Regions from separate parts of the Thalassolituus hydrocarboniclasticus genome, predicted to be linked through region 3. Evidence: predicted binding sites of a transcription regulator. Region 3 holds the regulator's gene; each other region holds the start of a gene.
What was found. The regulator sigma-54, encoded in region 3, starts transcription at its own class of promoters, with help from an activator protein. The targets are predictions, from matches to a motif close to TGGCACNNNNNTTGCTNT.

Region 1: the regulator sigma-54 is predicted to act here: its motif matches at 2,818-2,835, upstream of HUF19_RS14455 (ammonium transporter).
Region 2: the regulator sigma-54 is predicted to act here: its motif matches at 2,617-2,634, upstream of HUF19_RS12245 (putative urea ABC transporter substrate-binding protein).

Annotation. Positions count from the first base shown of each region.
Region 1 covers NZ_CP054475.1:3,236,189-3,246,745, forward strand. Annotated here, with positions in the region: gene HUF19_RS14445 (hypothetical protein) at 1-752, shown strand, start outside; gene HUF19_RS14450 (hypothetical protein) at 763-1,434, opposite strand; gene HUF19_RS14455 (ammonium transporter) at 1,445-2,746, opposite strand; gene HUF19_RS14460 (CBS domain-containing protein) at 3,004-3,618, shown strand; gene ppnN (nucleotide 5'-monophosphate nucleosidase PpnN) at 3,645-5,006, shown strand; gene HUF19_RS14470 (Aq_1262 family (lipo)protein) at 5,046-6,767, opposite strand; gene HUF19_RS14475 (PhoX family protein) at 6,842-8,668, opposite strand; gene HUF19_RS14480 (OmpA/MotB family protein) at 8,789-9,463, opposite strand; gene HUF19_RS14485 (motility protein A) at 9,487-10,287, opposite strand; gene HUF19_RS14490 (FliG C-terminal domain-containing protein) at 10,288-10,557, opposite strand, start outside.
Region 2 covers NZ_CP054475.1:2,731,565-2,742,121, reverse strand. Annotated here, with positions in the region: gene metG (methionine--tRNA ligase) at 1-1,164, opposite strand, end outside; gene HUF19_RS12245 (putative urea ABC transporter substrate-binding protein) at 1,304-2,365, opposite strand; guanidine-I (ykkC/yxkD leader) riboswitch at 2,449-2,563, opposite strand; gene HUF19_RS12240 (LysR family transcriptional regulator) at 2,768-3,676, opposite strand; gene HUF19_RS12235 (nitroreductase family protein) at 3,826-4,470, shown strand; gene HUF19_RS12230 (DMT family transporter) at 4,523-5,437, opposite strand; gene HUF19_RS12225 (pirin family protein) at 5,615-6,313, shown strand; gene HUF19_RS12220 (sulfite exporter TauE/SafE family protein) at 6,366-7,133, shown strand; gene HUF19_RS12215 (glycine cleavage system transcriptional repressor) at 7,189-7,701, opposite strand; gene alaC (alanine transaminase) at 7,876-9,066, shown strand; gene HUF19_RS12205 (homoserine dehydrogenase) at 9,104-10,402, shown strand.
Region 3 covers NZ_CP054475.1:621,418-631,974, forward strand. Annotated here, with positions in the region: gene HUF19_RS02605 (YhdP family protein) at 1-626, shown strand, start outside; gene HUF19_RS02610 (carbon-nitrogen hydrolase family protein) at 626-1,423, shown strand; gene yjgA (ribosome biogenesis factor YjgA) at 1,435-1,947, opposite strand; gene mgtE (magnesium transporter) at 1,969-3,324, opposite strand; gene HUF19_RS02625 (HPr family phosphocarrier protein) at 3,435-3,704, opposite strand; gene rapZ (RNase adapter RapZ) at 3,701-4,582, opposite strand; gene ptsN (PTS IIA-like nitrogen regulatory protein PtsN) at 4,616-5,080, opposite strand; gene hpf (ribosome hibernation-promoting factor, HPF/YfiA family) at 5,084-5,386, opposite strand; gene HUF19_RS02645 (RNA polymerase factor sigma-54) at 5,417-6,916, opposite strand; gene lptB (LPS export ABC transporter ATP-binding protein) at 7,045-7,770, opposite strand; gene lptA (lipopolysaccharide transport periplasmic protein LptA) at 7,773-8,351, opposite strand; gene lptC (LPS export ABC transporter periplasmic protein LptC) at 8,338-8,901, opposite strand; gene HUF19_RS02665 (KpsF/GutQ family sugar-phosphate isomerase) at 8,901-9,875, opposite strand; gene HUF19_RS02670 (calcium/sodium antiporter) at 9,872-10,557, opposite strand, start outside.

The DNA of each region.
Region 1 (10,557 bases), 1.5 Mb from region 3:
TCACCCTGTTTGTCGGCTTTTCAGCACAGGCCAGCAGTAATTCTCTGGAACAGAATGTTTTCGATCTCAGTGTCGGCGTCAAAACCCTGCTGCTGCGCTATTACCACCTGCAGGCTGATGAAGGTAATCAACAGCTGCTGAACGAGCTGAACCGTCACCTGCTGCTGGTTAACGAGCAGCAACTAAGCGTCAGTAATGAGCTGCAGAATATTCAGCTGAACAACGGCAGTAACCCCCAGCAAAATATCGACAGCCACTGGCAGAAATTCCGGACCCTGATGCAGCAGAATATTCATGAAATTGAAGTGAATGACTTCCCGGAGCTGCAGGTCGTGGCCATGATGCGTGATGCTTCCAATGCCATGATCAGTGAACTGGAAAAAATCGGCGATGCCCTGCGCCAGAGCGGCGAGTTCTCAGTATCTGCGATTGAAGGCTGGACCCGCAGCCAGAAACGGCTGCTGCTGGGAATTACTGAACGTTATCTGGAGCGTGCAGCCTCTTCAATGGGTGCCCCACTCAGCAACAATCAGGATATCGACCAGCTCTGCCAGCAATTTGCCCGTGGTCTTGACAGCATTGACAGTAAAACTCTTGGCACAAAGGGGCAGGCTGCGCTACGCCGCATCCGCAGCCAGTGGTTGTTTGTCGAAAAATCCGCCACCGACACCGAAGCCAAGCTGGTACCCTTTCTGGTCATGCGTTACACCCATAACATGCTCGATCAGCTGAGCAGCATTGCTGCCAGCTGATCAGATTGCATTATTTTTCCAGAAGCTGGCGCGGATCGGTTGCCGGATCAGAGTTACTCTCTGCCGCTGAACGAATACTCTGACTCAGAATCCGGTCGGCGTCGACCGGCCCCAGACATTCACAAACACCAATATAAATAAAATTCAGCAGACGTTTTAAGTCAGTCAGGCCCACTGCGCTGAGATTCAGCGGATGCCGTTCATCCCCCCACAAATTAAAGGCATAAGCCAGATCCTGCGAAATGCTATGCCGCAGAGACTGTTCCATCGCATAACGCTTAACAACCCGCGCAGTATCCGAACGCAGTTGCCCGAACAAGGTTGTCAGTACGACATCGTAGACTTGCGTCCAGTCCTGCTGCTGAAACAATTCCATTCTATCCAGACTGTTACTCTGCGCCTGATCTGACTGAAATTTCAGCATGTCTTCCATAGGATCAGGCTGTAGCTGGGCACTACCATCCATCAGAACCCCGATCAGCTGCCGGTATAAGTTTGCCCGGTTTTCAGCCACCTCAGGTATATCGCGGCAGTCGGATAAAAATCCGTTTAATTCAAACTGAGACTTTTGGGCATAATTATTTTGCCAGCGCCACATTGCCCGCCATAAACCATCGCCTTCCAGAGTGGCATTAAGCACAGTAAATACAGCCCGTCTTTTCTGTTCAATCGTCATAGTCATGCGCAGCTACTCATAATTCACGATGATAAGTAACGTTCTGATGAAACTCCGGATAACCCACTTCATCATGCTCGGTAAAATCAAGCCCCTGTTGTTCATGCTGAGTACTGGCGCGCAACCCGATCACACGATCAATCAGGAAAAACAGAATAAGCGATAGTGGAAACGCCCAGAAAAAGGCCGAGAAAATACCAACCAGCTGAACGGCAATCTGCGATAAATCAAACATATTATCTTTCAGGAAAAGTCCGGCAGCCAGGGTTCCCCAGGCACCGGCAAAACCATGAACCGGTATGGCCCCGACCACATCATCCAGTCCCCGCCGTTCAAGCCAGCCAGCACCATAGACAGAGATTGCTCCGGCAATAAGACCAGTAAGTGCAGCAAACTCAGGTGTCATTGATGCACAGCCTGCCGTAATACCAACCAGGCCGGCAATGCTGCCATTAATTGTTGAAGTTAACAGCACCGGACGTCTGGTTATACGACTGAACAGCAAGGCTCCCGTTGCACCAGCCGCTGCAGCTAACTGAGTATTAAGTACAATCAGGCCGATTTCCGGACTGGCTGCCAGCGTACTGCCACCATTAAAGCCGAACCAACCCAGCCACAGAATAAAACCACCCAAAGCAACCAGCGAAAGATTATGGCCCGGAATACTCCGCGCAGCACCGGTGGTGCGATCAAAACGTCCGGTACGTGCTCCCAGCACGATAATGCCTGCCAATGCGCACCAGGCCCCCACGGAATGAACAACGGTCGATCCGGCAAAATCAATAAAACCCAGCTCAGCCAGCCAGCCTGAACCACCGTACATGCCACCCCATACCCAGCTGCCAAATACCGGATAAATAAATGCAGTAATTACACAGGTTGCGATCAGATAGGCATCGTATTTTGTCCGCTCTGCCATAGCCCCGCTACAGATAGTAACTGCAGTTGCGGCAAACATAATCTGGAATAACAGCACGGTATAATCCCAGGATTGGCTTTCTGATGATGTATTAAAAAGTGCAAAATGACTGGCACCAAAAAAACCGGTAAAGTTCTCGCCAAACATCAACCCATAGCCAACCAGCCAGAAAATAAGACTTCCAAGGCAAACATCCATGTAGTTTTTCATCATCACATTGACGGCATTTTTAGCCCGTGACATTCCACTTTCAAGCAGCGCAAAACCTGCCTGCATAAAAAAAACCAGAGCTGCCGCCATTACGACCCACAGGGTATCAATACTGCCTTGCGCTGCGGTCTCTCCTGCCAAAGCAGGAATACTGAGACTGCTTAAAACGACCCACATCATCCACTTCATAACATTACCGCCTGCTGCTCAGGTTCAGCGTATCCGCAATCAGCGTTACGCGTTATTTCCACATACACTGATCAGCAAAGCCTGTGCCAATCACTGTGCGGTAAAAGGTGCAGAAAACAGGGCGGCAGCCTGCTTAAGCCTTCTGGCCGGCACCATGAAAGTGCAACAGAAAATGAATACGCACCAGCTGCAGGCTGACAGAACAACAGACGCACTGCTATATTGCAGATAGGTATCAGGGATCACGGTCAAAAGTAATGTCATTAATCGTATTCGATATGGGCATCCGGGTTGAAACCCCTTTGCGGCCGGATAAAAACCGGATAAAAGCAACTGCCGCTTCATCGGCAGTGCAAAAGATTAAGCCGGGGGATGCTCAGTCTCCTGCCGAGCGCCAGGCTCAGCTGGTTCTGGAGCATTACGCTCATCCGCAAAAAACACCGGAATCCATCGCCTTTGCAGCCGACATTATGAATACACCGGTGGCAACCCTCACGCCCGATAAGAATGTTCAGGATGCCTGGAACAAACTTGCAGACACTGGTTACCATCACCTGCCAGTCGTAGACAAAGACAATAAAGTGCAGGCCATTGTTTCTGACCGCGACCTGATGCTTGCCCTGATGCAACAGAATACTCACTCAACCAGTCTCGGCGACATCTGGGAAAATAATATTCTGGACTATGCCATTCATCCGGTTATCTGTGTGATGAAAAACACGGATATCCGCCAGACAAGTAACATTCTTTTTGAATATAACATCGGCGCACTGCCCGTTATCGATGATAATCAAATCCTTTGCGGCATTATTACCCGCACCGATATTCTGAAATTACTCCGCCATTACGGCCCAATGGAACTCTGGGCGTAGATATCAGGCGGAGGTAAGGAGACAGCATGACAAAACACTATGAACTGATTCACCCTAAAACCCATCTGCGCGTTTTATCACGCTACGAAATACAGCAATTACGGGAAGTCGGAAGCGAAATTCATGAACTGGTACGGCGCTGCTGCTATGCCGTACTCAGCGCGGGCAGTCAGTCAGACAACTATCTGGAACTTAAAGAAGAATTCCGAAACTTTAACATCCAGGTCCAGCAGGAAGACCGCGGCATTGTTCTCAGCCTGAAAAACCCGCCACAGAGTGCCTTTGTTGATGGCGAAATTATCCGCGGCGTGCGCGAACAACTATTCTCCGTTCTGCGCGATGTACTCTATGCGCAGGAATCGATTCTTAAAGCACACCGCTTTGATCTGAATAACGGTGAAGACATTACCAATGCCGTTTTCCACCTGCTGCGTAATGCCAATGTGCTTAAACCGGACCGACTACCGAATCTGGCCATCTGCTGGGGAGGACACTCCATCCCGCGCAATGAATATCAGTACACAAAAGATGTAGGCTACCAGCTGGGATTGCGTGGTCTCGATGTCGGTACCGGTTGCGGTCCGGGCGCAATGAAGGGGCCAATGAAGGGTTGTGCGATCGGTCATGCCAAGCAGCACAACCGTGATGGTCGCTATATCGGCATTACTGAACCGGGCATTATTGCGACCGAAGCCCCGAACCCGATCGTCAATGAACTGGTAATTCTGCCGGACATTGAAAAACGCCTTGAAGCCTTTATCCGTCTTGCCCATGGCATTGTAATATTTCCCGGCGGCCCCGGAACCGCAGAGGAAATCCTGTACTTACTGGGGGTATTATCACATCCGGATAATCAGCAGATTCCGTTTCCGATTGTCATTACCGGCCCCAAAGAAACAGAAGATTATCTGCGTGCCATTGACCGCTTTATTGGTACGGCACTTGGTGCTCAGGCGCAGCAGCGTTATCAGATTATTATTCAGGATGCAGAAGCGGTAGCGCGGGCAATGAAGGCGGGTATTGCAGAGGTTGAACAATATCGTCAATCCAGTAACGATGCTTATTTTTTCAACTGGGCTCTGACCATTGCTGAAGATTTTCAGCTGCCGTTTGATCCGACCCATGAAGCCATGAGCAACCTGTGTCTGAGCAAATCACTGCCCGGCCATGAACTGGCTGCTAATCTGCGCCGGGCATTTTCCGGTATTGTCGCCGGTAACGTGAAAGAAGTGGGCATAACCCGTGTACAGGAGCATGGGCCGTATCAGATACAGGGAGATAAAAGCATTTTGGAAGGGATGGATGTGCTGTTAACCGCGATGGTAAAACATGGACGGATGAAAATCAGCGGCGAATATACCCCGTGCTACGAAATCGTGGCCCGCTGAAAGAAAAAAGCGGCTGATGATCAGCCGCTTCTTTTATTATCAATAGTAGCTGAGAATCTCTTTGATACCCGTATTCTGTTCAACCTCAACCGATTTATGTACTGTTTTTACCGGTTTAACAATGGCATCCCGGCCCAACTTATAACTTTGCTCTTTGACGACCACCTGATAAGCCTTATTAAGCATCAGGGCACGTTCTGGCTCCGGCAAAAGCAAGTGACCGATATTCTCAGACAGTTTTTCAAATTCCTGTAACTTAGGGCTTCGGTCGTCATTAAAGAACTTATTCAGGACTTCTTTATTATCACGGAATTCATTACCGCTTGGGTTTTGCTCAAGATAATAAGCATACTCGCCGCGCCCATCCTCACGCATGGGATCAGCGACACCTTCGAGTCCTTTTTCCAGCCAGTGATACCAGCCATTGCGGAAACTTCCATGATCAAACTTACGGAAAAATGAAATAGTAGTGTCATTCGATGCGCCGATATAACCGTGACATCCGGTACAGAAATACGTTTCTTCGTAGGTCTGAGGACGTAACTGACCGGCATCATCCTCAATAAAACCCTGATATGTCCATCCCTGAGCAACCGTTAATCCGGACTCCATATTTCCCAGAGCAACTTTAGTACGCCATGGAAAGTCGTGACGTTCTTTAATTTCATCATTAACAATACTGCGTAACTGATAGTAGTTTCTCCAGGAGTTCTTTCTGGAGTAACGCACTTCTTTCATGCGTCTGGCCATGACAACTTTGCCATTGTTAACGTCCAGGTAGCGTACAGTATGAAGAAACTCAGTACCTTCAGGGTATAAGCGTGCTGCCAGATGAATGTCACCCTGCTCCAGAAGCTCCTTAGCCTGACCAACATAACTCATCATACGGTTTTCTTTTGGCGCCCAGTCATACTTAATGTATGTCGCCTTAGACAAGGTTCCATTTTTATCCAGATCAACGCCATATAACGTTTCGTCAGTTTTTTCGATCGGAATATCTTTTTCCTTTATCAGTGATTCGACAATGGCAAAGTTAATTCTGTAAGCCAGCAGATCAAATTCTCCGTCTTTATTACGGCGAAAAGCTTCCGGAAGCCGGATCATCACATCATCCGTCGAACCGTTCGTTGGCATAAAAGTTCCCAGAAACGGGTAATAGGCAAATACTCGCCAGCCGGTATATTCACCTGCCGGCGAGACATCAAAACCCTGTTCATCAAAAGAAAAATATGCATCAGGGATATAACCATCCCAACGGCCGTTTTTATTACGGTCCCATTCTTTTGGCAGGTTGTTCAGTTTGGCAGCCAGGATAATACCGCCATTATCAGAGAAGTAGTTATCTTCTCTGACGTAATTAATAATCTCCTGATCTGAAACGTTAGCAATATCGTCTGTGCGATCTTTAAACAGATTATCCCAGTTGTTTTTCAGCCCTGTTTCAGGGAAGTTATAGCCGACCTGAACATCGGTATCATTAAGATAATTCGGTCGTTTACTTTCGGTATGACACGCATAACAAGGATTCTGAACTCCCTGTTCAGAAACCGGGTCGGTATAACATTGTGGCGGAATGTAAGCCACAGGATTATCCGTAGCATCAGCAGTAAGATCAACCAGTGTGCCGAAGGTATAGCCAGTGGCAACCGGGTTGGTTTTATTAGCCGCAGCGGAATCATCCGCCGACATCATTGATCGCTCACCATCAGACGATGTAAAACAACCAGATAAAAACAGGGTAAACCCGCCAACCAACAACAATGAGTGTGTTTTCATAAACCTACCAGAAACAAAAAAGGGCAGCCGTAGCTGCCCCTGATGTTAAATATCAAATATTACTGTACGTTTACAGCCGGGAAAGGCCCAACGTAACCGGTGTAAGCACGGGCTTCACCTGAACCGGTATCTTTATCGTCGTCTGTCTCAACATATGGATGCTGAACAACTGTCGTCAGATAAGACCAGCCATTGATGTTCGGATACCAGTATGGAGAGGTGGTTTCTGAGCCATACGGGGTGGTCAGAATGCGGGTCAGTTTTTTCTCTGAAGCAAAATCATAAGCCCACAAAGCATCATTCTGGTGTGTAGTACCTGCATCTTCACCGATGATCAGCATGTCATAACCTGAGATATAGGTAACGTTATCCGGCTCGGCGATGCCATCAATATGGCAGCTGTTTTTGGCTTCAAAACCAGCAACCTGTGGGTCAGCAATACTGACCGGACGTCCGGCGACCAGGCCATACATGTTGTGAGCCACGTAATTGGAGCCGATTGCAGAGTCAGGACCAAGGTCCATCTGATAGACCGCGCCACATTTGTTTTCTTCATCCAGCTGAATATGATCCGGGCCACCGACATCACCGGAAGTACCAGCCAGCATGCCTTTAGTAACGTTGGACATACCTACGTACATTTTGTGACGCTTGCTGTCGTAGGTAATCCCTTCTTCTTTACGGAATTCAGTGGTTGCACCCAACATGGCTGCATAGCGACGGGTTTCCAGACGCGAAGCTACTTTTTCCATACCGGCTTTAACTTTCAGACACTCCTGGCCAACACCATTGGCATTGATCGACGTAAATCCTGCGCTACACGCATTGCCAACCGGATCTTCTGAATCAAAGATGTCGTTAAAGGTAACCTTGGTTTTACCATTGGTACCGTGCACATAATCGCTGATTTCAGCATTGGTAGCATGACCCAGACTGATCCAGGTCAGATCAGCTGCACCAATACCGGTAGAATCTGTCTGGTTCCATTTAGCAGCGTAAGTAGTACCAGCACTCAGATCACCGGCGGTATCAGCCACAAACATATACAGACCAACGTTAGTACCATCATCAGTCATATAGGTTGTTTTTGAATCAGGCATTACATAAGCCAGTTCGTATGCCAGACGCCCCATTGCATAATGTTTTTCAGTAGTAACAGCAGCATTTTCCGCAACAGTTACTTCAATATTCCAGCCGTAGAAGTATGGGTTCCATTCGCTCGCTTCAGCATAGTAGTCGAGCATAGAAGCAGAATAACTGCTCAGAGCAGCTTCAGCACTGGTTGGCTGTTTTTTAGCATCCGGTTCATATTCCTCTGACGCCAGATGAGTAGTCCATGGAGTAACAGAACCGGCACAGTGAACCCAGCCACCATCAATGCCTGATTGATCAATCTGAGTTAAGTTAGCAACGCTCAGCTTGCCGTTGTCTTTATCCTGATTCAGCTCCATCAGGAACATGGCACCAGGGCGATCTTCAAACTGAGAAACAGAATACAGTTTATTGCCAATTGGCAGCAGAGAAGTAAATTCGTTGGAATCAGAAATACGGACTGAACCATCGTCTTCAGTCAGAACAGTACCCGCTTTATTGACCAGCTGACCAAATGCAACGCCAGAAATAACATCACCTGAGCGTGCCAGTACGTTATATTCACCGGCATAAATTTTGCCGTTTACAATGGCTTGTGAAACTGTAATTTCACGCTTTTCGGCATCGGTGGCCGGTGCGGCAACGCCTACAAACTTCATAAAGGCCGGGCTGCCGTTTACGCCATCAGCCCCGGTGTCACCATTAGAACCATCATCACCACCACAGGCTGCCAGGCTCGCGGCCGTAGCAATAACCATCGCCTGCAAAAGACGCTTTTTCTGAAAAAGTTCCATCGTCATCTCTCTCTAAGACTATATGATCAGGAGTTATTTCCTGGGGCGTTAAGCTAGTAGAGAAAAATGACAGTAAGCGTGCACTTTTATGACAGATATAAGACGATTTCATGACAGCAATCAGTAACGCCGTACCTGGACCACCACACGACGATTAGCAGCACGCTGCTGTTCAATTGTCTGGGCCTGATCCACTTCTTTCGGTCTGCTGTCAGCAAAGCCTGACGCCTTAAGACGTTCCTTGGCAACGCCCTGACTCATCAGATATTTAACCACATGGGTCGCTCTGGCTGCTGATAATTCCCAGTTGGAGGGAAATTGCTCATTGGCAATGGGAATATCATCAGTGTGACCTTCCACTTCAATCATATGTGTTTCGTGGCTGGTATCGCGGATAATCGCGGATACCTTTTCCAACAGGGGAACTGCATCGGCTTTTAAATCGGCGGAGCCGGAGTCATAGAGTGCAACGTTGGCAAACTCCACTTTAACCCCTCGCTGATCAAGGACCACCGACAACTGATCCTGCAGGCCATTCTGCTCGATATAATCATCCAGCGCTTTTTTAATATCGGTAAAGGGCGTTGTTTGCTGTCGATCTGTCATTACCGTCGACAATCCTTCCTGCAGCGCTTCTACTTTGCCCTGATCGATATCAGAGACCGACAGAATCATCACAAAAAAAGCCAGCAGCAGCGTAATGGCATCAGAATAAGTGATAAGCCAGGAACTGGAGGAATCGTCAAAATTAGGCCGGCGACGGCGCAGGCCACGACGCTTTAACGCATCATCCACGGCATGCCTCCGGGTATATCAGCTCAGAGTTCTTCATCGGCAAGCTGCAGACGAACCGATGGTTTAAGAAAGGCATTCAGCCTGTCCTGAATAAACAAGGCATCACGCTTTTCCGCCAGCATAACGAAACCTTCGGTAATCAGCTGATGGCGGTAATAAAGTGCTTCCTGTTTTTCCGTAACCTGATTGGCTGCCGGTTTAAAAAATAAATTCGCCAGTACCACACCATAAAGCGTGGTAATTAATGCCAGCGCCAGCCCCTGACCTAACCCGGCCATATCACCGTTCAGGTTATCCAGCATGATAATCAGACCAATAATCGTGCCGACCATACCAAAACCCGGAGCGTAGGTTGCCATGGTATTCAGCACCTTGGATTCCAGCGTATGCCGCTGCCAAGTGGCATCCATGGCATCACTCAGCATTATGCGGATTTCGTGGTTTTTATAACCCGAACCAATCAGCTCCATCGCATGACACAGGTATTCGTCTTTACTTTCTTCTTTATTCAGACTCTGCTCAAGGGCACTGATACCACCCTGACGATACAGGTTGCTCCAGTCAACAAAGCGGCTAACCAGTGTGCGCAAATGCTTTTGCGATGTCGGAGTATGAAAAAAAGTCTGCACCATACTACGCATAGCAATCAGAACATCACCGCTGCTGTAGCTGATCAGTGAGGCCGCTAACGTACTGCCCAGTACCAGCGCCAGACTGGAAAGACTCATAAATATCTGGTGATGATCCGTACTGCTGACGATGGCAAATGCAAACAGGCTGATACCGGCGCAAAAGCCGATCAGGGTGCTGAATGAAAACATCATTTATTCCTGCCCCTGCGACTGTTTAGCAATAGGCGCCAGCTCTTCCATAGAGAAACGTCCGGCTTTCAGTACATCACGCATTTTCTGTACAACCTGTTTGCGTCCGGCTTCTACCGTTTCCTGAGCAATATCTGCTTCGGTTGTTTTAAGCTCTGCAATAACGGCTGCGCGCAATTTAGCAGGCAAGGCTGCCAGCACATGGCGTTTAAATTCCGTTGATGTATGACATAAGGCAGCGGCCAGAACACCGCGATCTATATCACGCAGCTC
Region 2 (10,557 bases), 2.0 Mb from region 3:
GTTGACCAGATCGGCGTTTACGCGCTGCACGAAATCTTCCAGATTTAAATCGAAATCATCGACGCTGGAGCTCAGTTTGGCGGCAAAGTAGTAACGCAGATAGGTCGGGTTTAAATGATTCAGGAAAGTACGCGCCTTAATAAAGGTACCGCGCGACTTCGACATTTTAGAACCGTTCACGGTCACGAAACCGTGAGCATTGACCGCCGTTGGTGTGCGGTATTCCGCGGCGCTCAGCATGGAAGGCCAGAACAGCGCATGGAAGTTAATAATGTCTTTACCGATAAAGTGATACAGCTCGGTGGTGGAATCTTTTTTCCAGTACTCGTTAAAGTCGAGGTCACCGCGCTTGTCACACAGGTTTTTAAAGCTGGCCATATAACCGATAGGGGCATCCAGCCAGACGTAGAAAAACTTGTTCGGTGCATCCGGAATTTCGAAGCCGAAATACGGCGCATCACGGGAGATATCCCACTCCTGCAGACCGGAATCCAGCCACTCGGCCAGTTTGTTGGCCACTTCATCCTGCAGGGTGCCGGAACGGGTCCACTGCTGCAGAAATTCCTGAAAATCGGGCAGTTTAAAGAAGTAGTGCTCAGATTCTTTTTCGACCGGGGTAGCACCGGAAATAACCGAGAACGGGTTTTTCAGCTCGGCTGGGGTGTAGGTTGCGCCACAGGCTTCGCAGTTGTCGCCGTACTGGTCGGCGGCGCCACACTTAGGGCACTCGCCTTTGATATAACGGTCGGCCAGAAACAGCTCTTTAACCGGATCGTACAGCTGCTTGATGCTGCGGATGGCGATATGGCCTTTGTCACGGCAGGCTTTGTAGATTTCTTCTGACAGCAGGCGGTTTTCTTCGCTGTGGGTGCTGTGGAAGTTGTCGAACGCAATCTGGAAACCGGCGAAATCCGCTTCGTGCTCGGCCTTTACCCGCGCAATCTGCTCTTCCGGGCTGATACCTTCTTTTTCGGCGCGCAGCATGATGGCGGTGCCGTGGGCGTCGTCGGCGCAAACATAGTGGCATTCGTTGCCACGCAGTTTCTGGAACCGAACCCAGATATCAGTCTGAATGTATTCCAGCAGGTGGCCGAGGTGAATGGAACCATTGGCATAGGGCAGGGCGCTGGTGACGAGGATTTTGCGGGGATTCTGTGCGGTCATGACAATTCGCTACGGGTTATTCAAAGAAAGGGCAGCATTGTAGCGATTTTTGCCGCTGGCCGCGATGGCTGCGGTACGGCTTAAAAACGCTGCGGCAGCAAACTCTGCCGCGCAGCGCCTGATACTCAATGGCCGGGCATCACAGCTTTCCTTCAGCCGCCATCTTCATATAGCTGTCGGTAAAGCGCAGTTTCACATTACCTTTATCGCCAAAGGTTTTGCCATTCGGGAAGGCCATGCCGATAAAGCCGGCATCGGCGGCGCCATCACCCAGCAGACCGTGGTCGAAGGAGAATTTCGCCACGTATTCCATGGTTTTTGGCAGCTCGGCGCTGTTCACAAATTCCACGGCTTTTTGTGCGTCGTAGAACATTTTGGTGGCGGCCAGCTGAGCATCGTAACCGGCCAGGTCGGTGCCTGAGGCTTCGGCCATCATGCTGCGTGCTTTTTTACCTTCGGCGTCGTCTTTCGCCATGATGCTCATGGTTTCGTACCAGGCGCCGGTCAGGGCTTTGGCGAAGGCAGGGTTAGCGGCCAGGGTTTCGCTGTTGACCATGGTGGTGTCGATAATTTCACCCGGAATCTGTGAGGAATTAAACACGGAGGTTGCGTTTGGCTGCGCCAGAATTTCGCTCACCAGCGGGTTCCAGGTGACCACGGCTTTAACATCACCGGTGCCATAAGCCGCCACCATATCGGCGTCGGAGGTGTTGATCACCGATACGTCTTTTTCGCTCATGCCTACGCTTTCCAGACCACGTGCCAGCAGATAATGGGAAACCGACAGCTCCACCAGATTCACCGGCAGGCCTTTGATGTCTTTCAGGCTTGTGCCTTCTTTCAGAATCACAGCGTCGTTGCCGTTGGAGAAGTCACCGACGATTAAGGCGGTGGTGTCGACGCCGCTGGCGGCCGGAATGGTCAGGGCATCCATATTGGTCATTACGCAGGCGTCGAATTCACCGGCGGTAAACTGGTTGATGGATTCAACGTAATCGTTGATCTGCACCACTTCGATCTCGATGCCGTATTTATCGGCCCATTTTTTTACGATGCCGGCCTTGTCGGCGTAATCCCACGGCATCCAGCCAACATAGATAGACCAGGCCAGACGGAAACTGTCTTTGGCCTGAGCGTGTAATGGGGTAAGGGCGGCCAGGGTGACCAGGCTGGCGGTGAGCAGACGTTTTAACGGCTTCATAGGACTTCCTCTTTGATATCCACATAAATCAGACGGCAGGAGAACTCAGCGCGAAACGGCCAGATGCTGGCATTCGCGTGTGGGTCTCCCGGGCTTTTGTCCCGCCGTGTAACCTGCGCTGTGAATACGCTGAGGTCGGTTGCTCTCGGACCAGACGTTCTTTTTCAGCAAAGAACCGGAACCCTAGCCACCTATTTCTGTGAATCCCAACCGGATTCGGTTGCCGAGTATCTCCTGTTACTGATCAGGGTTCAGCAAGGGCTGTACCAGTTTTGCCGGAGCCTGAAAATTGCAGCATCCGGCAGGCTGGCGAGTGTTAAGTTGCTGATTTTGCTGTCAGTTGCACCCCAAAAGGGTGCACAGATGATTAGCTGAACAGATGGTCGCTGCATTCTGGGGCGCTTATTCGGTTTCTGCTTTATGCGCAGCCTTGCAGCCGGTATCAGTGTTGGCTAACAGACGGGCGAGGGCGCGGGTGGCGGGGCCGGCGCTTTCTTCATGGGCCATCACCAGATAAAGGTCGACGTAGCGCCGCGCATCCTGAGCAAAGGGAATCACCTGCAAGGCCCCGCTTTTCAGGTCGTCGGCAATCAGCAGTTCCGGCAGCCAGGCAAAGCCCAGACCGCGACGGACAATATTCAGTCGGGTGCTGGTATGGGTCACGGTCCAGCGCTGATGGGCACCGAGCCAGCCACCTTCGCTGCGGCGTTTACGGCTGCTGTCGCGCAGCACCACCTGCCGGTGAGCGGTAAGGTCATCGTAGGTGACCTCGCGCCCCAGATGTTGCAACGGATGCTGCGGGCTGGTGACCGGCAGAAAGCAGGAGCGGTGTACGTGCTCGCCGTTCCAGCCACTGGGCAGTTGTGGGGTAATCAGAATATCGATGCTGTCTTCGAGCAGCATTTCGTTGCCGCCACTGAGCACAAATTCTTCCAGCTCCAGACGGGTATCTGGGTACTCGGCCGAGAAAGCTTCAAACACATCAAACAACACATCGTTGGGGTAAATAGTGTCGATGGCCGCACGCACAACAGGCTCGACGCCCTGATTAAGCGAGCTGGCAACCTGATCGATATTCTCTGCCTGATCGAGCAACTGTTCGGCACGCTGTAACAGAATACGGCCGTGCTCGGTCAGTACCGCTTTGCGCCCTTCTACTTCCAAAAGCTGTACGCCCAGTTGTTCCTGCAGTTTGTGTACGCCATAGCTGATGGTCGACTGACTCTTGAAGATGGCCTCGGCCGCCTGAGCGTAGCCGCCATGGTCAACCACCGCTTTAAACATGCGCCACTGTTCGAGGGTTGTTTTCATTGCTGAATACCTTTTCGTAAATATCGAAAGCTATGCGTTAAATTATGAGATTTTTAATCGAATAAAGCGAACTTAAACTGCACTCATTGCTTAACAGCCCTAACACCACAACCAATACCCGAACCGATACCCGATTTAAGGATGCCGCCATGAACGTATTTGATGCCCTGAGCCAGCGTACTTCTGTGAACTACTTTGATACCGAACGTGCCATCAGCACGGCGGAAGTACTGGAGCTGCTGGATTACGCCCAGCATGCGCCAACGGCCTTTAACATTCAGCATACCCGCTATCTGGTGGTCACCGATCAGGCGGCGAAAGAAACCTTAAAAGACATCGCCTACGGTCAGCAGAAAGTGGCCGATGCGCCGGTGGTTATTCTGGTGCTGGCTGACGAACAGGGCCATGAGCGTATGCCGGATATCGCCCAGCGTGGTGTCGATGCCGGTATCTACAACGAAGGCGTGCGCGACTATTTTGTCAGCGCGGTAAACGGTGCCTACGGCGATAACAAAGCCGCAGCCCACGATGAAGCACTGCGCTCAGCCAGCATGGCGACCATGAACCTGATGACGGCCGCGGCCGGTAAGGGCATGGCCACCGGGCCGATGATCGGCTTCGATACCGCGAAAGCGAAAGAAGTGTTCAACATTGCTGAGCGCTACAGCGTTGCCATGATGGTGACTCTGGGTTACGCCAAAGACGGTAACTGGCCACGTAAGCCGCGTCTGGCAGCGAGCGAAGTGACGGTGCTGGATGGCCGTCCGGGTAAGCTGCACGATCTGAGTAATTAATTGCTAAACAAGTTGGGAAAAGCGGGCCGGTAAAGCGGGCAGTGCGCCCGCTTCAGCGCTTCAGCCAGCGGCTGATGGCACTCCAGCGGTTAGCCAGCAGTGCCAGCAGAATCAGGGTACAGCCGAGAATCTGCGCTGTTTCCATCCGTTCGGTAAACCAGAAGGCGGCGATGATGGCGGTCCAGACCGGCTCCAGCACCATAATCACTGCAGCATGGCTGGGTGACGCCAGACCCTGAGCATAGGTCTGCAGCAGAAAGCGTGCGGCGGTGCCGACGGTCACGCTCAGAATCAGCCACAGCCACATGGTTGGGGTAAAAGTATCGGGCCAGTCTTCAAACATGGCCGACAGGGTAAAAGACACAACGCCGACCAGCACCAGCTGGATAGCGCTCAGGGCCAGTGCCGAAATACGCGCCGCGGCACGGCCGTTGAGAATAAAGGTGAGTGACAAAAGCAGGGCGGCGGCAAAGAAAAACAGCTGGCCGGGGTCAGGGGTAAAACCATGACGTAACGACAGCAGCGCCAGCCCGCCGATGGCCAGCGGCAGGGCAATCCAGATGCTTTTCGCCGGCCGCTCGCGGAACAGCAGCCAGCTGATAAAAGGCACCAGCACCACCGCCAGACTGGTAATAAAGGCGCCTTCGCCGAGGGTGTGAGCATTAAACAGCCCCATGATCCAGAAGCTCATGGCGGCACCGAAAAACAGGCCGACCAGGGCCGAAGCGCGCCATTCGTGGGCCTGTAAGGCGGCCAGCGCACGGCGGCCGGGAATCGCCAGCAGCAGACCGGCGGCGCTAAAGCGGCAGGCCATAAACAGCAACGGCGGAAATTCGTTTAACGCCTCTTTGGAAAACATCCAGCTGACAGCAGCCAGCAGGGTAACGCCAAGCAGAATCAGGTCGGCGCGCAACAGCTGGGCGTGATGCTGATCGTCTGTGGATACGGATTCGGAAGTAGAAGACACAATAAACCGCTGGCCCGCAGGCAGTAGGGCTGCCGGATACATACCGGCTTGCCATGAAAAAAGGCTTAGCAAAAAAAGCGCAGCAGTATTTCACAGCCTTCGGCGGAAGTCTGTGTCTGCTTTACGGCGACACTGAAAAAGAGTGTTGCATCCATAACCCCGGAAGGAGAGCGAACCATGTTAATCTTACGCGCAGCCAGCGAACGTGGCCGGGCCAATTTTGGCTGGCTCAACAGCTCGCATACGTTTTCTTTTGGCCAGTATTACGACCCTCAGCATATGGGGGTGTCTGCTTTACGGGTTATCAACGACGACCGGGTTGCCCCGGGCGCAGGCTTCGATACCCACGGCCACCGCAATATGGAAATCATCAGCTATGTGCTGGACGGCACCATTGCTCACCGTGACTCGATGGGCAACGTTGAGCATTTGCCGGCCGGTGAGTTTCAGCTGATGTCGGCCGGCAGCGGTGTGATGCACAGCGAATTTAATCCGGCGACAGACCAGTCGCTGCATTTTCTGCAGATCTGGATTCAGCCCAATGAGCAGAATACCGAGCCGGGTTATCAGCAGAAGCGCTTTCCCCGCCAGCGGGCCATTCAGCCGGTGATTACGCCGGACGGACGCGACGGCACGCTCAGTATCCGCCAGGACGCGCAGCTGCTGCACGTGCGCCTGACTGCAGAAAGCGCAGAGCAGATACTGAACCCGGTGCGCCGCTATTATGTGCATGCCATTAACGGCCCGCTGCAACTGCAGGCCGGCGATGACACGCTGATATTACATGCCGGTGACGGCGTGAGTATCAGCCATGAACAGGCGCTGACCTTCAGCGCTGACAGCCAGGCGGAGGCCTTGTTGTTCGATTTACCTTAACCGGCGCCGGATCTGAGGGTACAGATAAGGCTCCGCCTGACGGGATAGTTTTGTGGATCTGACCTTTGTTGCGATTGCCGTGCTCGGCGTGTTGTTAACCGGCATTGCCAAATCCGGTTTTGGTGGTGGTATCGGTGTGGTGGCAGTGCCGATGATGGCGCCTTTTATCGGCGGTGAGCAGGCCATCGGTATTCTGCTGCCGATTCTGCTGCTGATGGACATTATGACCCTGCGCGTCTACCGCCGTTACCTGTCGTTCGCGCTGGTGAAGCCCCTGTTGCCCGGTATTCTGCTGGGCATCACGGCGGGCACCTTATTACTGGGCGTGGTCAGCGAACGTGGCGTACAGGCGCTGATTGGTCTGATCGGTTTCTGGGTGCTGGCGCAGAAGCGCTGGCCCTGGCTGGCCGGCCGGCGCATGGCGGCTGCCGGACAAGAGCAACCGGCGCAGGCGTCGGCGTTGCAGGGTGGTTTACTGGGCAGCATCGCCGGTTTGGGCAGTACTCTTGCTCATGCCGGTGCGGCACCGCTGCAGGCGTATTTTTTACTGGGTAAGCTCAATAAGGAATCGTTTCTGGCGCAGATAACCCTCGCGATCGGTCTGATGAATGCGATCAAATTATTGCCATACGGCATGCTGGGGCTGCTGAATTTTGATATCGGCTGGTTAACCGTGATTCTGGTGCCGGTGGCTTTTGCCGGTGTTTATCTTGGTCGCTGGTTAAGCAAACGCATGGATGGCGATGTGTTTTTTAAAGTGATGATGTGGCTGCTGGCGGGTAACTCTGCCTGGCTGCTGGGACAGGCCGTTATTGGCTGATGCTTTTTATACCGGCCGTGCTGCAGCGCTGTGCAGCACGGCACTTTCCGGAGTATTAATCCAGACGGATTTCTACCATCAGGTCATTGGAAATGGCTTCCAGTGCACTGGCCAGAATATCGGTATCAAAACTGTGTGGTACGCGCAGCAGGGCTTCGGCGCGGAACAGTGGCACCGCAGACATTTCGGCGGTGCCGCAGTCGGTGGTTAATTCCAGTACGTTCACGCCCATTTTTGCCAGTGCCTGAGACACTTCTTTGACGATGCCCGGACGGTCGTTGCCGACCAGATTCAGGGTCAGGTCGAGGCTGTCGTTTTCTTCGCTGTCGCTGCCGGTTTCGGCATTGACCAGAATACCGCGTGAGCTGAGCGAGCTTAATTCGGCAATCAGGCTGTTGCTTTGTTCGGCGGCAATAGATACCCGCAAAATCCCGGCAAATTTTCCTGCCATATGCGCCATACGGCTTTCCAGCCAGTTACCGCCATTGCGGGCTATGGTGGCTGACAGTTGTTCAACAATTCCGGGTTTGTCGTCGGCAATAACGGTTAATACAAGAAAGTTTGCCATTGCTTTTCCTTATGTTTTTCTGCAATCAGATTGTCGTTCTGACACTAACACAGCTTTATGCGATTTACCGCACGTACTGTGCCGGTCAAATTCCTGCCGACTGATCGTTGTTCCCCTGCGGTTGATACAGTAGCCTTGATGTCCCTTTAATTACCTGAGAATCAGGACACCGTTATGGATACTAACTTCCCGCGCATTAAGCGCCTGCCTCCTTATGTCTTCAATGTGATCGGCGAAATGAAGATGGCGGCACGAGCGGCGGGGGAGGACATCGTCGATATGTCGATGGGTAACCCGGATCAGGACACGCCAAAACACATTGTCGATAAGCTGGTGGAAACCGCGACCCGTGGCGGAACCCATCGCTACAGCCAGTCGAAGGGTATTCCGCGTCTGCGCCGCGCCATGGCCAGCTGGTATAAGCGCAAATTCAATGTCGATCTCGATCCGGAAACTGAGGTGATTACCACCATCGGCTCGAAGGAAGGACTGGCGCATCTGGCGCTGGCCACTCTGGGTCCGGGCGATAACGTGCTGGTGCCGAATCCGTCTTATCCGATTCACCCTTATGGTTTTGTTATTGCCGGCGCCGATATCCGCCATGTGCCGATGACGCCGGATGTGAATTTCTTCGATGAGCTGGAAAAAGCCATCAAAACCACCTGGCCACGACCGAAGATGCTGGTGCTGAATTTTCCCGGCAACCCGACCGCCGAGTGTGTCGATTTAGCCTTCTTCGAGAAGGTGGTGGCGATGTGTAAAGAGCATGAAATCTGGGTGGTGCAGGATCTGGCCTATGCCGATATTGTGTTTGACGGTTACCAGCCGCCGTCCATTCTGCAGGTCGAAGGTGCGAAAGACATTGCGGTGGAGTTTTACTCGCTGTCGAAGAGCTACAACATGCCGGGCTGGCGGGTTGGCTTCTGCTGTGGCAATAAAGATCTGATTTATGCCCTGGCAAGGATTAAGTCCTACCTCGATTATGGTACATTCACGCCTATTCAGGTGGCAGCGATTGCCGCACTGGAAGGTGATCAGACGGTGGTGAGCGATATCTGCGAGATGTACCGCAGCCGCCGGGATGTACTCTGCAAGGGGCTGAATGATCTGGGCTGGCCGGTAAAATGGCCGAAAGCCACCATGTTTGTCTGGGCGCAAATTCCTGAAGCTTATCGTAAAATGGGCTCCCTCGAGTTCAGCAAGAAGCTGCTGACCGAGGCCAAGGTGGCTGTGTCACCGGGAATTGGCTTTGGCGAATACGGCGATGACCATGTACGCTTCGCCCTGATTGAGAATGACCAGCGCACCCGCCAGGCGCTGCGCGGCATTAAACAGATGCTGCGTAACGATGGCTTTGGCGGTTAACAACTTAATACTCTCTATATCTTAAGGAGAAACGACCTTGAAACCGGTAAAAGTAGGTATCTGTGGTTTAGGTACAGTTGGCGGCGGCACTTTTAATGTGCTGACCCGTAATGCACAAGACATCGCGCGCCGGGCGGGTCGTGAAATTATTATCGCGCAGGTGGCTACCCGTCATCCGAACCCGGATGTGGACACCGGCGCTGTGGCGGTTACCGCCGACGTGAACGACGTTATCAACAACCCGGAGATCGATGTTGTTGTTGAACTGATCGGTGGCTACACCATCGCCAAAGACGTGGTGCTGGGCGCGATTGCCAATGGTAAACACGTGGTTACCGCCAACAAAGCACTGATTGCGGTACACGGTGACGAAATCTTCGCCGCGGCGGAAGCCAAAGGCGTGAGCGTGATGTACGAAGCGGCGGTTGCCGGCGGCATCCCGATCATTAAGGCGATCCGTGAAGGTCTGGCGGCCAACCGTATCAACTGGCTGGCGGGCATCATTAACGGTACCGGTAACTTTATCCTGACCGAAATGCGCGACAAAGGCCGTGACTTCGCCGATGTACTGGCTGAAGCTCAGGCGCTGGGTTATGCCGAAGCCGACCCGACCTTCGACGTTGAAGGTATCGACGCGGCACACAAGCTGACCATTCTGTCGTCGATTGCTTACGGTATCCCGCTGCAGTTTGCCCGTTGCTATACCGAAGGTATCAGCAAGGTGACTCCGGATGACGTTGAGTACGCCGAAGAGCTGGGTTACCGCATCAAGCATCTGGGTGTCAGCCGCCGTACTGAAAAAGGTATCGACCTGCGTGTTCATCCGACCATGATTCCGGTTGCGCGTCCGATTGCGACCGTTGATGGCGTGCTGAATGCTGTGATGGTTAACGGTGATGCTGTTGGTAACACGCTGTATGTTGGTGCCGGTGCCGGTGCTGGCCCGACCGCTTCTGCGGTAGTGGCCGACATTATCGATCTGGCCCGTACCTTTGACGCACCGGCAGAAGCCAGCGTTAATCACCTCGCCTTCAACGATATTGAAGACGTGGCGGTACTGCCGATGGAAGAAGTGGAAACCGCTTACTACCTGCGTATTCAGGCGGAAGACAAAACCGGTGTACTGGCGGCTGTTGCCAGCATTCTGAGTGAGCGTGGCATCAATATCGAAGCCATCATCCAGAAAGAGCCAAAAGATGGCGAAGCGCTGGCGCAGATCATCCTGCTGACCCACGTTGTGGTGGAAAAACAGATGAACGAAGCCATTGCTGCTATCGAAGCTCTGTCCAGCACCGTGGGTGATGTGACCCGCATTCGTGTGGAGCACCTCAACTGAGGTTTGCCTGACAGCTGAGATATAAAAAACGGAGCTTCGGCTCCGTTTTTTATGCCTGCAGAATGTCCGCGTTGTGTAACAAATATTTAACGAATATCTGACGTTTTATGTAAATCAGCAACGGATTTAAATGAGATATTTATCATCATTTATAA
Region 3 (10,557 bases):
GCTCGACCCTGCAGCTGAGCTGGCAGGGCTCGCCACTGGCCTACAACAACAAAACCCTCAATGGTCTGGCCAGCTTCCGTGTGAAAGACGGCAATATGGCTGCCGAAGGTGCCGGAGCGTTAAAAGCCTTTGGTGCGCTGAACTTTAATTCGGTCGCCCGCCGCCTGAAGCTCGACTTCTCCGATCTGTATCAGTCCGGGGTGGCCTTCGACACACTGAAAGGCAAGGCGCGGATTGAGAATGGCCTGCTGACCCTGACCGAGCCGCTGAGCATGGATGGTCCGGGGGGGAAATTCCTGACCTCAGGCAGCACCGATCTGAATACCCAGACGCTGGATATGAAGCTGGCGGTGACCTTCCCGGTATCCAGTACGCTGCCGATGGTGGCACTGCTGGCCGGTCTGGCGCCACCGGTTGCGGCCTCGATCTACGTTACCGAGAAACTGATCGGCGATGAGCTGGCGCGCTTCACCAGTGCCAGTTACGACCTGAAAGGCACCTGGGAAAAACCGGATCTTAAGATCAATCAGGCCTTTGACGATAAAGTCGACGGTAAGAAAAGCCGCAGCCTGCTGGAACGCTTCAAGAGTATTTTCTATATCTTCGGCGGAGGCGACGACGACTGATGGCTAGCGTCGCGGTGATTCAGTTCAGCAGCCAGACACAGATTGAGCACAATCTGGCACAGGCCTATGACCTGCTGCAGCAGGCAGCGGCACAGGGGGCGGTGCTGGCGCTGCTACCGGAAATGTTCCTCACGCTGGATGGTAAGCAGTACAACGCCATTGCTGCAGATCCGCAGTATGTACAGCGTCTGGCCGGCTGGGCGCAGGAGCTGAAACTCTGGCTGGTGGCCGGTGCGGTGCCGATGCCATGTCCGGACGGCGATCCGCGGGTGCGTTCGGCCTGTCTGGTGTTTAACAGCGAAGGCGAACAGGTTGCCCGCTACGACAAGATTCATCTGTTTGATGTCGATGTTGGCGATGCCCACGGCAGTTACCGTGAATCAGAACGCTTTGCACCCGGGGATGAGGTGGTGCTGGTGGATACACCGGCCGGCCGACTGGGGCTGGTGATCTGTTACGACCTGCGCTTTCCGGGGTTGTTTCAGCGTCTGCGCGAGCAGGGCGCGGAGCTGATTTCTGTGCCCGCGGCCTTTACCTACACCACCGGTACCGCGCACTGGCAAACACTGCTGCGTGCCCGCGCGATTGAAACCCAGTGCTATGTGCTGGCCGCGAACCAGTGTGGCTGGCATGACGATAAACGCCGTACCTATGGTCATTCGCAGATTATTGATGCCTGGGGAACGGTAATGACCGAGCTGGAAGAAGAGGCCGGTGTGGCGCTGGCGGAGATTGATCTGCCGCAGCTGGCGGAGGTACGCAAAAAAATGCCGGTGACTCAGCACCGGCGTTTCTGAACGGATGGCCGTTAGTCGGCCATCTGCTCCTTGATAAACTGAAACAGCTTTTTATATGAAGTGCCGGGCTTCGGTGGTTCGCTGCTCATTTCTTTCTGGGCGTTACGCACCAGATTACGCAGCTGCTGGCGGTCCACCGCCGGAAACTCTTCGATAAAAGCATTCAGTCCGTTACTGTCGCTGACCAGACGGGTACGCCACAATTCCTGCTGACGGATGCGGCGGCCATAGGCTTCGCTGGATGGATCAAACAGGTCGAGCTTGGCCTGAATCGCATCCCGGTCTTCATCACCAACCAGACGGCCAATGTACTGCATATGACGGCGCTTGGCTTCGTGCTGCTTCAGCCTGGCGTTTTCCACCAGAGCGTTATACAGGGTTTCGCTGATCGGTAATTCTTTCAGCTTGGCAGTGCTCAGCTCGGTCAGACGTTTGCCCAGTTCTTGCCAGCGCTCTGCTTCGCGCTTCATTTCGGACTTACTGACGTATTCGATCTCGTCGTCCGGGTAATCAGATTCGTTCATCAGGGGTACTTTAAATGCAGGTTACAGATAGAACAGGGTAGCTAACCCCAGGAAAGATAGAAAGCCGATCACGTCGGTGACGGTGGTCAGCACCACGCTGCCAGCCAGGGCGGGATCGATGCCACGGGCTTTGAGCAGCAGTGGCAGACTGGCGCCGGCCATCGCCGCCACCATCAGATTGATGATAATGGCCGCGCCGATAATCAGGGCGATAGCCGGGTCACGGAACCAGGCGTATGTAATTAAGGCGATAACCACAGCCCAGAGTACGCCGTTAATGGCGGCAACCATAATTTCGCGGTTAAACAGCCAGCGGAAGTTACTGCCGCTGAGATGGCCAAGCGCCTGACCGCGGATAACCAGAGTCAGCACCTGACTGCCGGCAATGCCGCCCATGCTAGCGACAATCGGCATTAAAACCGCAAGGGCCACAACCTGCTCGATGGTTTTATCAAACAGGCCGATAACGGCAGAGGCGGCCAGCGCGGTGAGCAGATTAATACCCAGCCAGACGGCGCGGCGACGGCTGGTTTTCAGCGTCGGGGCGAAGGTATCTTCCTCGTCATCCAGACCGGCCATACTCATCAGCGAGTGGTCCGCGGTTTCGCGGATAACGTCAACCACGTCATCGATGGTGATACGGCCGAGCAGCATACCGGCGGCATCAACCACCGGCGCCGATACCAGATCGTGGCGTTCGAACAGTTTGGCAACTTCACTTTCGTGCTGGGTTGCCTGAATAACCCGCGCGTCGGTGCTCATCACTTCACGCACAGTCTGTTGCGGGTCGCTGACCAGCAGTTTGCTGATCGCCAGCGTACCGATAAATTCGTTCTGGCGGTTAACCACCAACAGGTTATCGGTCATGGCGGGCAGGGATTTGTGGCGGCGCAGGTAGCGCAGGACAACCTCAAGGGTGATATCCGGACGGATGGTCACGGTATCGGTGTTCATCAGACCACCGGCACTGTCTTCCGGATAGCCCAGTACGGCTTCGAGACGGGCGCGGTCCTGATGGTCCATCGACTCCAGAACTTCCTGAGTCACACGCTCAGGCAGCTGCTGCAGCATGTCGGCCACGTCATCGGTGTCGAGGTCGGCGGTCAGATCGACAACTTCTTCCGCACTCATGTCGCTCAGGAAGTGGCTTTGCAGCTCTTCGCTGAGGTTCTGCATGACCTCGCCTTCGAGTTCCTTATCGACCAGTTCCCACAGCAGTTTACGGGCTTTAGGCGGAGAGGATTCGATCAGGTGGGCGATATCAACCGGAGCCAGACCCGAATTCAGGATGCGCTTGACCTGCGCCAGCGCACCACTTTCCAGCGCGGCGGTCAGGCTGTGTAACTTGGCTTTAGCCTTTTCGGTTTGCTGTGCCATGAGTCAAGCTCGGTTCGGGGGATGGTTGAATGCTCAGATTCTAGCCTGATTAGGCCTCTGATACCACGAAACTACTCGCAGAATTCCGTCTAGAAGATTGTTTTACCGGGCTATTCTTCTTCGTCAAAACGGCGGTTGATCAGATCCACCAGAGCTGCCAGTGCGTGTTCGGCATCCTGGCCTTCGGCATGAATATGAATATTGGTGCCTTTGCTGGCGGCCAGCATCATCACCGCCATAATGCTTTTGCCGTCGACCATGCGGTCGGGGTAACCGACTTTGATCTGGCAGGAATAAGCAGCGGCTGTGGAAACCAGCTTGGCAGCCGCTCGCGCATGCAGACCGAGCTTATTGATGATGGTGATTTCGGTGCTGGTCATCCGTTCTGATCCTGATGAATATCGGCGCTGCCCAGCTCGCGGTGGCGAACCTGAACATTGCTGTAATGATGGCAGAATTCTGCCTTAAGTTGTTCTGCCAGGTAAACGGAGCGATGCTGCCCGCCGGTGCAGCCGATGGCAATGGTCATATAGCTGCGGTTGGCATCGACAAAGGCCGGCAGCCAGCGCTGAATAAAGCCACTGATGTCCTGTTGCATCTGGCTGACCTGCGGTTCCTGAGCGAGGAAATTCCTGATTTCCGGGTCGCGTCCGGTAAAAGCGCGCAGTGCCGGGTCCCAGTATGGATTCGGCAGGTTGCGCACGTCGAATACATAATCGGCATCAATCGGGATGCCGTGCTTGAAGCCGAATGACTCGAACAGGATGGCTATGTCGTTGCTGGTTTTATCCGCCACCCGCAGTTTGATCAGGCTGCGCAGCTCATGCACGGACATGTTGGTGGTATCCAGTGTCAGATCGGCAAGGTTGGCGATGGGTTCCAGCAGCAGGCGCTCTTTATCGATGGCTTCGGCCAGAGATGTGCTTTTGCTGGTCAGTGGGTGCTTACGCCGGGTAGAGCTGAAGCGCTGCAACAGCACTTCTTCGCTGGCGTCGAGATAGACCACATCCAATTGGTATTCTGCACTGGGTAACTGATGCAGAACTTCGTGAATATTATCGAAGGCATGGGGCAGATTGCGGGCATCGACGCTGACCGCGACTTTGGCCAGCTTTTCTTCAATTTCAGTCTGTCTGGCCAGAGCCGGTAACAGGGCGACCGGCAGATTGTCGATGCAGTAGAAACCAAGGTCTTCCAGAACGTGGAGAGCACTGGACTTGCCCGAGCCGGACCGGCCACTGATCACTACTAAACGCATTGCTGTGCTCCTCCATTGGCCGTTGGGCTGATGTCAGCCCGGTTGTCCGCTCAGTGCCCGCTGATAAAACCGTTGCGCATCCGGCGCTTTGCGCAGTGCCTCGCGGTAGGCCGGCTCGCTGAAGTTGCGTGCCAGCATGGCCAGCACCTGCAGGTGCTGTTCAGTGGCTTCTTCGGGAACCAGCAGAGCAAACACCAGATCGACCGGCTTACGGTCAATGGCGTCGTAATCCACCGGTTCCACCAGACGCAGCAGTACGCCCATGGCCTGGTCGCACTGCTTCAGGCGGCAGTGGGGAATGGCGATACCCTCGCCAATCCCGGTGCTGCCAAGGCGTTCCCGGCCGAGTAATCGCTCGTAAATATCGTCGGCGGAGCTGTCGCTGAGTTGCTCAGCGATAAAACCTGCCAGGTACTCCAGTAATTTCTTCTTACTGGACACCGGTGCGTCAATCAGGGTGCGTTCCGGTGTGAGGATATCCTCGATGCGAATGTCCATTAATCAGCCTTGTCCGTGTTGCCGCGCCACCAGTTTTTCTTTGTGCTTCAGAACCTGACGGTCGAGCTTGTCTGTCATCTGGTCGATGGCCGCATACATATCATCGTGCTCGGCGCTGGCGTGCAAGTCAGCACCACTGACGTGAATGGTGGCTTCAGCAATCATGCGCTCTTTAATAACGGTCAGGGTTACCTGGCCGTTGGTGATGTTGTCAAAGTGGCGTCCCAGCTTGGACATTTTTTCGTCTACGTACACTTGCAGAGATTCGGTAACGTCAACGTGGTGACCGCTGATATTGATCTTCATGTCCAGACTCCTTGTTGCTGGCTGTTGTTTTTAAATCAATTGTTTACGTTCATTTGAAGGCGGAATCATCATGGCTTCACGGTATTTGGCCACCGTGCGCCGTGCGACCTGAATGCCTTTTTCGCCCAGCACTGCGGCGATTTTGTTGTCGCTCAGCGGCTTGCGCGCATTTTCTTCGGCAATCAGTTTTTTAATCATGGCACGGATTGCGGTAGAGGAACATTCGCCACCGCCATCGGTGCTGACATGGCTGGAGAAAAAGTACTTCAGCTCGAAGATACCGCGCGGGGTGTGCATGTATTTCTGGGTGGTTACCCGGGAAATGGTGGATTCATGCATACCAACGGCTTCGGCGATATCGTGCAGAACCAGCGGCTTCATCGCTTCCTCGCCCTGTTCGAAGAATTCGATCTGATATTCGACGATTTTGGTGGCCACTTTCAGCAGGGTTTCATTGCGGCTTTGCAGGCTTTTGATAAACCAGCGCGCTTCCTGCAGGTGATCGCGCAGGAAAGCGTTATCGGTGCTGTTATCGGAGCGGCGGACCAGTGAGGCGTAGTCAGCATTCACTCGCAGCTTGGGGGCGATTTCCGGATTCAGTTCAACCCGCCATTCGTCACGGATGTTGCGTACCAGTACGTCGGGCACTACGTACTCGGCCTGCTCGGCACTGATACCGGCACCCGGCTTGGGATTGAGTTCTTTGATCAGGCGCAGTACTGCTTTGAGGTCATCTTCGCGCAGCTTGGTTTTGCGCATCAGCGTTGGGTAATCTTTGCTGCCCAGCAACTCGATATAGTCGCGGATAACCATTTTGGCTTCGTTCAGCCATGGGGTCTCTGCCGGCAGTTGCTGCAGTTGCAGCAGCAGGCATTCACGTAGGTCGCGGGCGAACGCGCCTGCGGGATCAAACTGTTGCAGGCGGTGCAGCACGGCCATCACTTCGTCTTCTTCGACGTCCAGTGCGGGGTCCATGCTTTCCAGAATATCTTCAACGGTGGTATGCAGGTAGCCGTCGTCATCCACGCCATCAATCAGCATCAGGGCAATTTCGCGGTCGGTGTCCGACATCGGAGTCAGGTTAAGCTGCCACAGCAGATGGTCCTGCAGATCTTCGGTGCTGGCATGACGTGAGTCGTAGTCGAAATCGTCGTCGATGGCATTACTGCTGCTGCCGGAGGCAACGCTGGCGGTGGTCTGGTAGGTGTCTTCCCACTGACTGTCGACCGGCAGGTCGTCGGGTAGCTGTTCCTGTGACCACTGTTCGTCCAGCTCTGGGGTGTCGTTATGGCTGTCGTCCTGACTGCTGACTTCGTGGCTGGTGCTGGTGTCGTGATCGCTGTTGCGGGACAGGTCGGGCAGGTCATCGTGCTCGTGTTCTTCGACTTCGAGCATCGGATTGGAATCGAGGGCTTCCTGAATCTCCTGCTGCAGGTCGAGGGTAGACAGCTGAAGCAGGCGGATGGCTTGTTGCAACTGAGGGGTCATGGTCAGGTGCTGACCCATCTTTAACTGAAGAGACGCTTTCATAAAAGTTCAGTAATCACTCAGTATCGGCATAGTCTGTGCATTATACGCCAAGCGGTAAACCTTGGAATCTTTTGTGCATCTTCCTTTGCGCTGAATCATCAGGCGCTTCTCTGCTGCCTGAGAGGCCATCACAGGCGGAAGTCCTCGCCCAGATATACCTTGCGCACCTGCTCGCTGGCCAATACCTGTTCAGCGGTGCCTTCGGCGATGATGTGGCCCCCTCCGACAATATAGGCTTTCTCACAGATAGCCAGAGTTTCCCGTACGTTGTGGTCGGTAATCAGTACGCCGATGCCACGCGCCTTGAGTTGTCGGATGATGTCCATGATGTCAGCTACAGAAATCGGGTCAACCCCGGCGAAGGGTTCATCGAGCAGAATAAAGGACGGTTCAGCCGCCAGCGCGCGGGCAATCTCGACCCGGCGTCTTTCACCACCGGACAGCGCCATGCCAAGGCTGTTGCGGATATGCTGAATATGGAACTCATTCAGCAGCTCTTCCAGCTTTTCCAGGCGCTGTGCGCGGTTGAGGTCTTTGCGGGTTTCGAGAATGGCGAGGATGTTATCGGCTACGCTCAGCTTGCGGAAAATGGAGGCTTCCTGTGGCAGATAGCCGATGCCTTTCTGCGCCCGGCCGTGCATCGGCAGATGGCTGATGTCTTCGTCGTCAATTCTGATGCGGCCCTTGTCGGCCTGTACCAGGTTCACAATCATGTAGAAACAGGTGGTTTTGCCGGCGCCGTTGGGCCCCAGCAGGCCGACGATTTGCCCGCTTTGCACTGACATGGATACGTCTTTCACCACCTCCCGGCCGTTATAACTTTTGGCCAGATTTTCGGCTTTCAGGGTTTTCATGGTTATTCCTGTGCTGGCTTGCTGTCAGTGCCGGTTGCCGGTTCGGCCGGAGCCTGTGGCTGAATCACAACTTTAATCCGTTGTTTGTCGTTTTCGTTGCCGCCCTGGGCAGAGGTGCTGGTGCCGCCACTGGCGCTGACGGTTTCTTTGGTCATGTCATAGAGAATGCGCTCACCACTGAACAGGTTGCCGTCCTGTTCCAGCCGGGCATTGCCCTGAATGGTGATTTCCCGCAGCTGGGCAAAGTAATCAATGCGCTGACCGTGGGCTTTGGTCAGTGGTTTACCGGGATTGATCTGTTGCTGATAGCGTGCGGGTTGCTTCGCTGTTCCTTCGGCAATGGCTTTTTCCAGCGCATTGCCGGAGCGGATAATCAGCAGGCGCTCCGATTCAATACGCATCGTTCCCTGAGTAAGCACGACGTTGCCCTGATAAATGACCACTCCGGCTTTACGGTCCAGCTCGGCGTGGTCAGAAAGAATGGTCATTTCCTGCTGCCAGTCATCGGGTAACGCGCTCGTAACCGACGTGCAGCACAGTAACAGCAGGCCGGCCAGAAAGTGGTAATTATTGCGGAACATAGCGGGTATCCACCTGTGATTTGAATTCCATGCGCTGGCGCGCGATATCCAGTGTCATACCGGTTGCATTGATGCGTGCCTGTGCGCTGGTAATGGTTACCGGCTGATCGGTTTCGGCCAGTTGCTGGCGGCTGTGATAGGTGAGCGTGCTGGTTTCGATCAGCAGGTCGTCAGCAGCATCAGCAGGATTGAGCGGCCGGATTTTTACATCGCCAATCAGGCGCAGCGAATGTTCGTTATCGAGCAGCGTACCTTCGTTGGCGTTGACCTGCCAGGTCTGGCCATCGTCGTCTTCTGACATCAGCAGCGGCTCGCTGAGCAGTGTGCTGCCGGTTTGCGGATAATGGGTGGAGCGGGCGGCGACAAAGGTTTGCTGCAACTCACCGTCACTGTTGTACTGGCGGTTATGCAGCCCTTCTCCGTAGTAATCCGGCTCGTGATTCTGCAGTTCACTCAGGGCCGGAGCCTGCTCCAGTGTGTAGCGATCCACTGCCAGCAGGGCCAGACCAAAAAACAGGGTCAGCAGCAGCAGCAGATAGCGCTTGCGCATCAGATCACGCCCGCGCGTAACATGTCGTGCATATTGATGACGCCGACGGTTGCGTCACCGTCTTTTACGACCAGAGCGTTGATCTTGTTGTCTTCCATCAGCTTCAGTGCTTCCGCCGCCAGAGTGCCGGGTGTGGTGGTTTTGCCACCCGGAGTCATCACATCGGCCATGGTGGCGGTGTGAATATCAACGCCGTGATCGATTGCGCGGCGCAGGTCGCCATCGGTGAAAATACCGGCCAGCTTGCCGTTGTCCTGTACGGTGGTCATGCCCAGACCTTTGGAGGTCACAACCAGCAGGGCTTCAGACAGCGTGGCAGAAGGGGATACCACCGGAATCTGCTCGCCACCGTGCATGATGTCTTCCACTTTCAGCAGCAGGCGGCGGCCAAGGGAGCCACCCGGATGAGAGAAGGCAAAGTCTTCGGCGGTGAAACCGCGGGCTTCCAGCAGGGCAACCGCCAGTGCATCGCCCATGACTAAAGCGCAGGTAGTGGAGGAGGTTGGTGCCAGATTGAGCGGGCAGGCTTCCTGATTCACGCCGGTATTCAAATGAGCGTTGGCAGCACGGCCGAGCGTCGACTGCGGATTGCCGGTCATGCTGATCAGAGCGGTGCCCAGACGCTTGAGCAGTGGCAGCAGGCTGGTGACTTCGCCGGTTTCGCCGGAGTTGGATAAAGCGATAACCACATCGGACGGCTGAATCATGCCCATGTCGCCATGACTGGCTTCACCCGGATGCACAAAAAACGCCGGCGTGCCGGTACTGGCCAGGGTTGCCGCCATCTTGTTGCCAATATGGCCGGACTTACCCATGCCGGTGACCACGATGCGGCCTTCACAGTTCAGGATCAGCTGACAGGCGGTGGCAAAATCATCGGTCAGGCGACCTTCCAGCTGTGCAATGGCCTCCTGTTCCAGTTTGATGGTGCGGCGGGCAGATTGCAGAAAATCGAAATTCATATCAGTGGTCATGAGTTAGCCATATAAAACAGGGATGCCAGATAGCCAGCGTAGCTGGTGGTGAGGAACAGACCGGCGAAACGTCCGAGAGTGCCCTTACGATAACTGATTAAAAACAGAACCAACAGAGCAAGAGTCAGTGCCATCATCACGGCATAGTCGCGGTACAGCGCCAGTGGATCAACCACGGTTACGGCCAGCAGGCCCGGGATCGGCATGACGGTCAGCAGGTTAAAAATGTTGGAGCCGATCACGTTACCGATGGCGATATCGTGGTGGCCTTTCAGGGCGCTGGCAACAGAGGCTGCCAGTTCCGGCAGGCTGGTGCCGATGGCAACAATGGTCAGGCCGATCACCAGATCACTGACACCATAGGCGCGGGCAATTTCGGTGGCGCCCCAGACCAGCAGCTTGGAACTTAACATCAGCGCGATCAGACCGGTTACCAGCCAGAACACGGCGGTACGCATTGGGGTATTTTCAATCTCGGCGGCTTCGTCTTCATCGACAATGGCTTCACCGGATTCGCTGGTATCAAGAAACATCAGGTACAGGGCTACAGCCATGGCGCTGAATAAAATGATGGCGTCGGTCAGGTTCAGTTCGAGGTCGGCCAGTGTCAGACCACCGATGATGCTGATCAGAATCAGCAATGGCAGCTCTTTCTTCAGCAGTTTTTTCTGCAGTGGAATCG